One region of the Siminovitchia sp. FSL W7-1587 genome, then DNA from elsewhere that is predicted to be linked to it. Evidence: riboswitches for the same ligand, from Rfam matches in the RefSeq annotation. Region 1 holds a riboswitch; the other holds the start of a gene.

Evidence for each region. A riboswitch is a leader RNA that binds a small molecule or an ion and turns the genes downstream of it on or off. The one in region 1 is predicted to bind FMN.
Region 2: it holds a riboswitch for FMN, as region 1 does, so the genes downstream of both, NST31_RS20850 (ECF transporter S component) here and ribD (bifunctional diaminohydroxyphosphoribosylaminopyrimidine deaminase/5-amino-6-(5-phosphoribosylamino)uracil reductase RibD) in region 1, are expected to answer to the same signal.

What each region holds. Positions count from the first base shown of each region.
Region 1 is NZ_CP150169.1:677,777-683,145, forward strand. Features, by position in the region: gene NST31_RS03270 (bifunctional 3,4-dihydroxy-2-butanone-4-phosphate synthase/GTP cyclohydrolase II) at 1-497, opposite strand, end outside; gene ribE (riboflavin synthase) at 970-1,614, opposite strand; gene ribD (bifunctional diaminohydroxyphosphoribosylaminopyrimidine deaminase/5-amino-6-(5-phosphoribosylamino)uracil reductase RibD) at 1,595-2,713, opposite strand; FMN riboswitch at 2,863-3,004, opposite strand; gene NST31_RS03285 (nitric oxide synthase oxygenase) at 3,701-4,804, shown strand.
Region 2 is NZ_CP150169.1:4,427,552-4,432,920, forward strand. Features, by position in the region: gene NST31_RS20840 (response regulator transcription factor) at 1-182, shown strand, start outside; gene NST31_RS20845 (ATP-binding protein) at 179-1,954, shown strand; FMN riboswitch at 2,079-2,216, shown strand; gene NST31_RS20850 (ECF transporter S component) at 2,367-2,948, shown strand; gene NST31_RS20855 (ferredoxin) at 3,074-3,322, opposite strand; gene NST31_RS20860 (type II CAAX endopeptidase family protein) at 3,579-4,193, shown strand; gene NST31_RS20865 (LysM peptidoglycan-binding domain-containing protein) at 4,177-4,833, shown strand; gene NST31_RS20870 (DUF2663 family protein) at 4,901-5,362, shown strand.

The DNA of each region.
Region 1 (5,369 bases):
TCATTCATAATTTCACAAATAACGCCCGCCGGCTTTGCACCACATAATACAGCAAGATCCACCGCAGCTTCCGTATGTCCCGGCCGCTTTAATACTCCCCCGTCCACAGCTACGAGGGGAAATACGTGGCCCGGTCTGTTAAAATCAGCAGGTTTTGCGCCGTCTTCAAGCATTTTTAATATCGTTGTAGAGCGCTCAAATGCGCTGATACCTGTATGGGTGGAAATATGATCTATGCTGACAGTAAAGGCCGTTCCGAGCGGATCTGTATGTTCAAGCACCATTTTCGGCAAATTCAAATCGACCGCCAACTCTTTTGTAATCGGTGTACAGATAAGACCTCGCCCCTGTTTCGCCATAAAATTAATCACTTCCGGGGTCGCTTTTTCGGCGAGAGCAACAAAATCCCCTTCATTTTCCCGATCCTCATCATCAACAACGATAATCATTTTTCCTTTTTTCAATTCTTCCAATGCAGTTTCAATATCAGCAAACATATTTTCACCTCCATACTTTCTCCATTCAGAACTGATCAAATAAAGTGAAACTTCATTCAGTAGGGCTCCTACTGAATGTTAGTTGAACCAATCGGGCATTTAGGTGCCGTTTGCTCCCACTTAGACCTTTTGTATTCACTCAAGATTTTGAAAGGGGAGTCTTACGGCACCTTACATGCACACATGCTACAAATCGGAATACTAGCAACTTTTTTAAAATCCTTGCGACCTTTTTGGAATACTAGCTACTTGACTTCTTTTACTTTCGACTTTTACGAAATAGTAGCGGCTTGACTCTAATTACTAGCAACTTTCTGAAATAGTAGCGGCTTGACTCATTTACTTTCAACTTTTACGAAATAGTAACGGCTTGGCTCTAATTACCAGCAACTTTCTGAAATAGTAGCGGCTTGACTTACATAACTAGTCACTTGTCCAGATTACTAGCGACTTTCCCCTTGAAATACGGAATTTATAAAAAACCATTGTTGACAAGGGTTTCCATTGTGACACCCCTGTTTGATTGGCCTGTTTTGTTGAGCATATGAAAGACATATTTTGCAAGCATGTCACATTCTATATTTACTGGATCTCCAACCGCTTTTTCGGCCAGAATGGTTGCTGTTTGTGTATGCGGAATGAGGGAAATAGTAATGTTGTTTCCCTTCACGCCAAACACGGTCAATGAGGTTCCATCAATGGCAATCGAACCTTTATCATGAATAAAGGAATGACATGTATCGGGTACTTGAATCGTTACATACAACGCGTTCTCACTGCGCTTTTTCTCTATAATGGTACCTGTGCCGTCGACGTGGCCGCTCACAAAATGTCCTCCGAATCTGCCATCGGCTCTCATTGCCCGTTCAAGGTTGACAACCGAACCAGTCCGCAATTTTTTCAAGGCGGTGGCCATATACGTTTCAGGCATGATGTCGGCCGCAAAGGAATTGGCATCAAACTTAGAAACTGTAAGACATACACCATTGACAGCGATACTGTCTCCTAAATGAACATCTTGCAACACTGTTTTGGCTGCAATCATGATCGTAAAGGATGTAGAACCGTGTACCACCTTCGAAACAGTTCCAATTTCTTCAACAATCCCGGTAAATATCGTCTTCTCCCCCTTCCTTTGGCACAGCAATAATCTTAATGTCGGGACCTACTTTTTCAACCGCTTGGAACGCGATGGGGGTTCCTTCTTTTATCAGCTCTTTTGGCGTTCCGCCAAACACTGGGCGGCCTTTATCATCAGATAATATCCTTGGCGCCATATACATGATTATTTCTTGAAATGCCTGAGCCTGAATAAAAGAAGAATGGACCGTACTTCCTCCTTCAACAAACAATGAAGTAATTTGTTCTTCTCCCAGCCACGTAAGCAGTGAATCAATATGAATCATGTCTGATGGCATTCTTTTTACTTGTACACCCAGTTGTTCAAGAGCAACCTGTCTGCTTTGTTGAGCACCTTTCCCGCACACAACAATGACTGGGGCGACACTATCATGAAGCATATTGGCTTGCAAAGGTATGGTTAAAAGGGTATCTAACAAAATTCGAATGGGATGTATTCCACCTTGGGGCAATCGAGTGGTGAGATGGGGGTTATCGGCCAGGACTGTGTTCACACCAATTAAAATCGCATCGTGGCGATGGCGATATTCATGAACATCCATCCGCGCCTCTTTTGAAGTAATCCATTTGCTGTTCCCGCTCGCAGCTGCTGTTTTTCCGTCGAAGGTAACAGCTGTTTTCAATGTGACGAACGGCTTTTTTGTTTTGATAAAATGAAAATAGTGTTTATACAAAGTTCGGGAAACATCTTCACATATTCCCGCCTCAACAAAAATTCCGGCATCGCGCAATTTGTCTGCGCCTTTTCCCCCAACAAGCGGGTTCGGATCAACACTCGCGATATAGACATTTCTAATCTTTTTGCGAATGATCAGGTTTGCGCATGGCGGCGTTTTCCCCGTATGTGAACAAGGTTCAAGCGTAACATACAGATCGGCTCCTTCAGCCTTGTCTCCCGCCTGCATAAGCGCATTTACTTCTGCATGCGGCTCTCCGGCTTTCATATGCGCTCCCATACCGATGATCCGGCCGTCTTTTACAACGACACAACCAACGGGCGGGTTCGGGCTTGTTTGTCCGATAACAGACTCGGCAAGCTGCAATGCCAATTTCATATAAAATTCTTTATCAGGCATGGCTCCTCCTTTCAAAATGACCATGATCTCGACGGAAAAGCCCCGAAACGATTTGTTTCGGGGCTTAAAAGAACAGCAAAGTTAACGTTTGGACAAAGCTTTTCCATAGAAAAATAAGCATGCTTACAAGCATGTTTTGTCCTAACGCCAGTTTCCTTCTCCCATCCAGACTATCACTGTCGGCTTTGGAATTTCACCAAATCCACCGTCTTGACACAAGACGGGTCACGGGCTAAGAGAGATCATCTCATCACCGCCGGTAGGGATTTTCACCCTGCCCCGAAGGAAAACTTATTCGAATTTTTATGATCACTGGTTTCTCCCTTTACTCGAAAGTGTTTATTATAAACATTTATGCGTTAGAAAAACGACCAAACGTCTACCAGTGATTTTACACTTTCGATTGGTTAAATTCTATCAGCATAAAAAAATAAAAGCAAGAGCTTTCTTGTCGGGGGTTTTCCGACAGCCTGTAAAAGCAAGAGCTTTCTTTCTCTTACTTCCCACCAAACCATTCAAAGAACGATTTTTTTGAAGCTTTATAAGACGTCCCACTTTAGCCACACTGAGTAGTTCATATATCAGGCGCCTATCACTGTTGAGGATGCTTCGGTTCTAACGCTTCTGGTAATTAAACAATTGCAATAGATAATCCATCTTAACATCAATTCTCATGAAATTCACCTTTATGAACACACACATTACCGTTCTGAAGTTCTTAAACCTTTTCTTTTAACCGTGCGTGATCGTCGTGTGCTCATTAAAAACATGTATAAATCACATAAAAAGCAAGTGAACGATTTTTAAGGCCTTGAACTGACGCCCCATTATGAATCGTAATAATACATAACTTTGCACTTTATTTATGTAAAAAAGGATCTTCCCAGTCATATCTATCGAATAAAAAGTTCACTAAATATGCATGTTATTTAAGTACTGCAATCATGTATTAGTGATAAACTAACTAGATGTATGGAGTTGATATGAATGATTCAGCATGTGAAAACACATCAATTACTCATGGAAGCAGCCCACTTTATAAATAATTGTTACAGTGAACTTGGGATTTCTAAAGAAAAGCAATTGAAACGAATTGAGGAAATAAAAAATGAAATAAACGCTACCGGAACTTATGTTCACAAGACTTTTGAATTAGAACACGGAGCCAAAATGGCGTGGCGAAATAGTAATCGCTGTATAGGGCGATTGCTCTGGAATAGGCTGCATGTTTTTGATGCGCGGCATGTACAAACAGCAGACGACGCCTATAAAACATTAATAAAACATATTGAATATGCTACAAATAATGGGAAAATCAGGCCTACTATCACGATCTTTGCGCCCCGAAAAAACGGAAAAAATCCAATCAGAGTTTGGAACCATCAATTAATACGTTATGCCGGATACAAAGAAGGCGATCAAGTAATTGGAGATTCAACGTCTATCAAATTGACCAACATGTGCGTAAAAATGGGGTGGCGAGGAAACAAAACCCCCTTCGATATTCTTCCGCTTGTCGTTCAAGAATATGGGGAAGAACCAAAGCTATATGAGATTCCCAAGGAAATGGTGAAAGAAGTTCCTATAACTCACCCGGAGCTTACTGGTTTTAGCAAGCTGGATATAAGGTGGTACGCTGTTCCCATTATTTCAGATATGCGTTTAGAGATAGGCGGAATTGATTATCCGCTGGCTCCGTTTAATGGTTGGTATATGGGGACCGAAATTGGAGCAAGAAACTTGGCGGATGAAGACCGTTATCATTTACTGCCAAAAGTGGCGGAAATCATGGGCTTGGATATTCAGTCCAACCGATCATTATGGATGGACAAAGCTTTAATTGAATTAAATATCGCGGTGTTGCATTCTTATGAAAAAGCGGGTGTCACGATTGTCGACCATCATACGGCAGCCAAGCAATTGAAACAATTTGAAGAAAACGAAATAAAAAGCGGACGCCCGGTCACCGGGGATTGGACATGGCTTATTCCACCAATATCTCCAGCAACAACTCATATTTTTCATAAACCTTATAACAACGAAATTTTAACCCCTAACTACTTTTATCAAGAAGATCCTCAAGAAAGCTAAACAGTCAATTTCCAACAATGAGTTGATTGAAACAGTTTGGGCTTTCCTATTTATTGTTGCTTTGAGAATTGTTTTTGACATGTGAAAATAATTGTGAATGAAAGGCCAGAAAGAATGGACGCTTTTTTAACGTGATGGTTCATGTGCCAAATGCTTTTTTTCAGTTGCCCATCCGCAATTTTCTAGATAACCCTTTTCAAAACATCCATAATCCCTCTAAGGACACATGTAGCAGGCAATGCCAAGTATACCCTAATGGGTGTGTGTCCTTATTTGGGGCTTCTTAAAAAAATGTTGGGGATGATTCTGTACGTTACGATTGCATTTACGGCAAGATTGGATTTATTCCCTGTAAAACAGGCTGAAATAACTGCTTCGGAAGCACCGCCTCTTTTTACAATTTATCCGAAGAACTCCTGTCTACATGCTGTTTATTGTTCAGCCGGATTTTTCAAAAACGAAATATTCACAAAAATGATTCTTCATGAGCAGAAGCTATGATATACTTTGATTGTACAATAGAAGAAGGCTCTCTCAAGGGTGGTCTGGCTCACTCCCGGTGAAA
Region 2 (5,369 bases), 780 kb from region 1:
TGTTTGATCGCGAGCATTTGCTGAAAGAAGTTTGGCAATATGAGTTTTTTGGCGATTTAAGAACTGTTGATACCCATATCAAAAGGTTGCGGGAAAAATTAAACCGCGTATCCGAAAAAGCGGCAGGAATGATTGTAACTGTTTGGGGAGTAGGATACAAATTTGAGGCAGGCAATGAATGAGGCTTTGGCATAGCGTTGTTGGCAAGCTTTGGATGACCATCCTGCTGCTGGTTTCCTTTGTGTTGATTATTTTGACGATATTGCTGATCCAATTTTTTGAAAAATATTATGTGAATGAAATTGAACAAGATTTATCGGACACCGCCAAGAAGATGTCGAGTATTATCGAATCCCACCGTGATGACGGTCTCGGTGAAGAAATTGTGTTCGAGATTGTCGATGATCCCGTGGGTGTGGCCATTGCCTACAACAAGGACGAGTTTTTATACTCGCCAAACATTGGGAAAGACAATAAAATACCGCCGAGCGTCTTTTTAAACGATGCAGATTTAAAAAAAGTTTTTACCAACAAGGCCGTCATTGAAAAGGAAATATCCTTGTCGGAGATGGAAGAAACCGGCGGACGATTTAAAAACTATATCATTGCCGGGGTGCCTTTCAGTTTGAATGAAGGTGAAAGTGGAGCCATTTTTATCTATCAGTCTCTCGGTGTGTTAAAGGAAACGACAAAACAAACAGCAAATTTGATTTTGCTTGCGGCCGGAATCGCGATCGTGTTGACGACTGTATTTGCTTTCTTCTTATCAACACGTATTACTGCACCTCTCAGAAAAATGAGAGAGGCCGCCTTCGAGCTTTCAAAAGGATACTTTGATACACGTGTTCCCTTTTTGACTCATGATGAAATCGGCGAACTGGCCAATGCTTTTAATCAGATGGGGAAACGGCTGAAGTTTAATATGAACGTACTTCGCCAGGAGAAAGAACAGCTTACGAGCATATTAAGCAGTATGGCGGACGGCGTTATGACATTCAGCCGCGACGGTACGATTTTAATTACAAATCCTCCGGCAGAGCGTTTTCTGCATCTATGGCCTTACGATGAAATGGATTCGGAACACCCTATGCCTTCTGAATTGGCTGCTTTGCTTGAGAAAGCGATTGCCGATGAGGCGGAGCAAACCGGGGAACTTTCTATTCAGGGGAGATATTATGTCGTGATTGTAAGTCCGCTCTATACCCATGACCAGAAAAACGTCCGGGGCGCGGTAGCCGTTATCAGGGACATGACAGAAGAGCGGCGCCTTGACAAGTTACGCATTGATTTCGTGGCCAATGTTTCCCATGAACTCCGGACGCCGATCGCCATGCTCCAAGGATACAGTGAAGCCATTATTGATGATATTGCCGGATCAGAAGAAGAAAAGCGGGAAATTATTAAAATCATCTATGACGAATCGCTGAGAATCGGCAGGCTTGTTAATGAGTTGCTCGATTTAGCCAGAATGGAAGCGGGCCATACAGCGCTTCATTATGAAAAAGTGGATGTTGGCAAATTTGTGCAAAGAATCACATCCAAATTTCAGGCCATTGCGCGGGAGAACAACATTGAACTCAAAAGCAGTGTCGAAGATAACGTATATTTTTCACTTGACTCTGATCGCATTGAACAAGTGTTGACCAATCTGATTGATAATGCCATTAGGCATACGCATGAAGGGGGAAATATACAGGTCAGCCAGACAACTGTCGACAATGGTATTATGATCACAGTTGAAGATGATGGAACCGGTATTCCCGAAGAGGACCTGCCTTTTGTGTTTGAAAGATTTTATAAGGCAGATAAAGCAAGGACAAGAGGAAAGTCCGGAACTGGCCTGGGGCTTGCCATTGCCAAAAATATCATCGACGCCCATAATGGCAGGATGACGGTGGCCAGCAAACTTGATGAAGGGACAACCTTTACGATTTTCCTGCCGACTGCTAAATAACAGATAGTGTTGAAGCTTGGCGTTAATTCTTGTTTCATGGGTAACATGATTGGTCATTGATCTAAATATTTCACTTCACATAAATCATTTTTTATTGTATAATGACACCTAACAACAATATATGATTCATCTTCGGGGCGTGGTGAAATTCCCGACCGGCGGTGATGAAGCCTTAGAGCTTCTAAGCCCGCGAGCCTCTTTAGGGGCAGGATTTGGTGTGAATCCAAAGCCGACAGTACAGTCTGGATGGGAGAAGATGAAGGTTGCCGTGCGTTCAAAATTGCAAAATTTGGACGTTTATTGCGCATGCCGATCATTCTCCCTCAAAGTCGATTCTTTGAGGGTTTTTATTTGGCGATGATGCCGGCAAACCTTTCTTCGAAATGAGATGAATCTCAAAGGAGAGAGGATCTTGAGAAAATTGAATACGAAATCATTTGTAGCTATTGGAATGCTGAGCAGCCTATCATTCATTTTAATGCTCATTAAATTTCCAATTCCGCCGTTTCCGGCATATTTGACGGTAGATTTCAGCGATATTCCCGCGTTAATCGCCGGGTTGATGTTTGGCCCGTTGGCGGCAGTTTTGGTCGAGTTGATCAAAAACATCATTGATTATCTCATGATCGGCAGTGAAGCAGGTATTCCTGTTGGAAATTTTGCCAACTTTATTGCGGGAATCGTTTTTGTTCTTCCGACTTACTATGTTTTTAAACGACTTAATAAAAAATGGGGCCTTGCTGTTTCACTTATTGTCGGAACGTTATTCATGTCGCTTTTTATGAGTTTTTTAAATTATGTCGCGATACTCCCCGCCTACATCATTTTGTTGGGATGGGACCCGATGTCCACCTCCGCGCTAAGGCAATTGGTCGTGGCAGCGATCTTGCCGTTTAATATCATCAAAGGACTGATTGTAACAGTTATTTTCTTATTGATTTATGCGCGTATGAAAAACTGGATCGAAAAGCAGGCCGTTTATAAAAATGCATAAACCAAAAAGCGCCGTTTTCGGCGCTTTTCTACTTGTTAAGCGAATCTGCAAGCTTTTGTTCGTTATGATTCTCCGCATTGACCAAGTAGGCTCTCAGCCTCTCGGCGATTTGCAGGAACGCAAGCTTATTCAAACTTTAAGGCATCTCCATCAAACGGTTCATCGGCAACTTTGATTGAATCCGTTGGGCAACCTTCAAACGCGTCCATCATGTCATCCTCCAATATATCAGGCACTTCCTCTGTACCTTGATTATGATCAAGGACGACGTAAGCAAGTCCATCATCATCATAGTCATATATGTCAGGTGCAGCGGCTCCGCATGCTCCACACGCTATGCAAGTATCCTGGTCAACAATCGTAAACTTTGCCACACAAAAAACCTCCATATGATTCAGAATATGTGAATCATAATATTTTCATTACTGAATATATATTAATGCTCCTCCTTAGACATTTCAACAATATAAACCGGGAAGTAAAAAAATATTTTCATGAATCTTTTTTATTGTTGACGAAGGAGGGGGAACATAGTCGAAAAATTGAATTCATGATAAAATATAGTTGCAATGAGAATGTTATAAAGTTCATCATTGTGAAATATAAAAATGATTTAAAAGAGTGGACTTCATGAAAATAAAAAAACAGGCTGATCTCATCAGCAAAATGACCAGGAAAGAACTTTTGCTAGACTTATACATCACACAGCTGATTATATTGTTGATGGCCGTCATCTCTGGATCGTTTTTAGTGGAGAGCTTTTGGGATCCGGACCTTTTTTTTCGGTTTGAAGCAAAATGGATTGTGCTTGGTGCGGTCAATGGGGTAGCCGTTGTCCTCATTGATATCCTGCTCATGAATTTTTTACCTGACAAGTATTATGATGACGGCGGTATCAATACAAAACTATTTTCCGGCATGTCTTACTGGAATATAGCTGTTGTTGCAGGCGTTGTCGCTGTTTCAGAGGAATTATTGTTTAGGGGAATTCTTCAAACCAAGTTTGGCCTTATCATCGCCAGCATTATATTTGCTTTGATACATATACGTTATTGGACACATTGGTATCTAATCGTCAATGTCCTTGTATTGAGTTTTTGGATCGGGATTGTATATGAATGGTCCGGAAATCAATTGTTCGCTGTCATGGCGATGCACTTTACAATCGATTTTTTGCTGGGAATATATATAAAAAAGAAGTTTGATCAACAACATAAGAAGGGGTTAAATGATGGGTATGAATAAAAAGGGAAATGAATCGGGTGCAAAAATAGAAAGTCTGCCTTCAAGGACGGAATACCACAGATCAAGACATAAAAAAAAGCGTAAGGTGAAAATATCCGTTCCGCTTATCCTGGTGATGGTGCTGTTGTTGCTTCCGGTTGCGATATTGGCAATCATTAACGGCAGCGACAAGTCAAATGCCGATCGTGTAAACTCCAGTTCCGGGGAAGAAGTCCTTTTTGAGACTGATGAAGCGAAATCCTCAAAAGATACTGAAAAAGAGGTAAGTGAAAAAGAACAGAAACAAGAGGCAGAAAAAGAGAATACTGCGCAGCAAAAGGAAGAATCAACTGAGGTCAAAGAACAGGAGCCTCCGCCAAAACAAGAGGTGAAAAAAGAGGTACCGGTTAAAGAGGAACCTAAAAAGGAAGAGCCGATAAAGCAGACACCCAAAAAGGAAACGACACCTAGCAACAATGAACAAGCTCAGCAGGGGCAGGATGGTGTCATTTATCATCAAGTACAACCTGGAGAAACCTTGTTTAGAATAGCGATGAATTATTATAAATCCCAGCAAGGTGTTGACAAAATCAAACAGGCAAACGGATTATCCAGCAATGAAATCAGTGTCGGCCAAACGTTAAAAATTCCTAAGCCATAAAGATTTATCATAGATGCCCAAGCTGAATCATAGATTGAGGAAGAAGTCTATGAGGAGGCAGGGAACAATGACTATGGAAATGATTTTTCAAAAACTGGATAATCAAACAGACCAAGCGACGAAAAAAATGATTCAGAACTTAATTGAAAGAAAGCTCAAGTTTGACCGCTACAAAAACATTCATTTTTTTCTTTTAACGATTGCTTGTTTGTATTGTCTTGCGATAGGTTATGTTTGCTACGAGTATTTCATTATCCCTCATGACCTATCGGCGATAGAAGCGGTTTCGGCCATTATGGGGACAGCCTATTTTGCTTACCTATTCATCATTGGAGCATTATTGTTCGGTTCCGTCAAAATTTTTTATGAGAGAAAAGAGAAGGCTGAAAAGGAATATCAAGAATTGCGTTGTGAAATTATTGATAAAAGCAAGGATTTATGGCACGAAGACAGCTGGGGCGATCGCTATCAGGTTTTTGAACAAATCAAACGCCAATATGATATCAACTTGTTTCATGAAAGTAAGTAATTTCGAA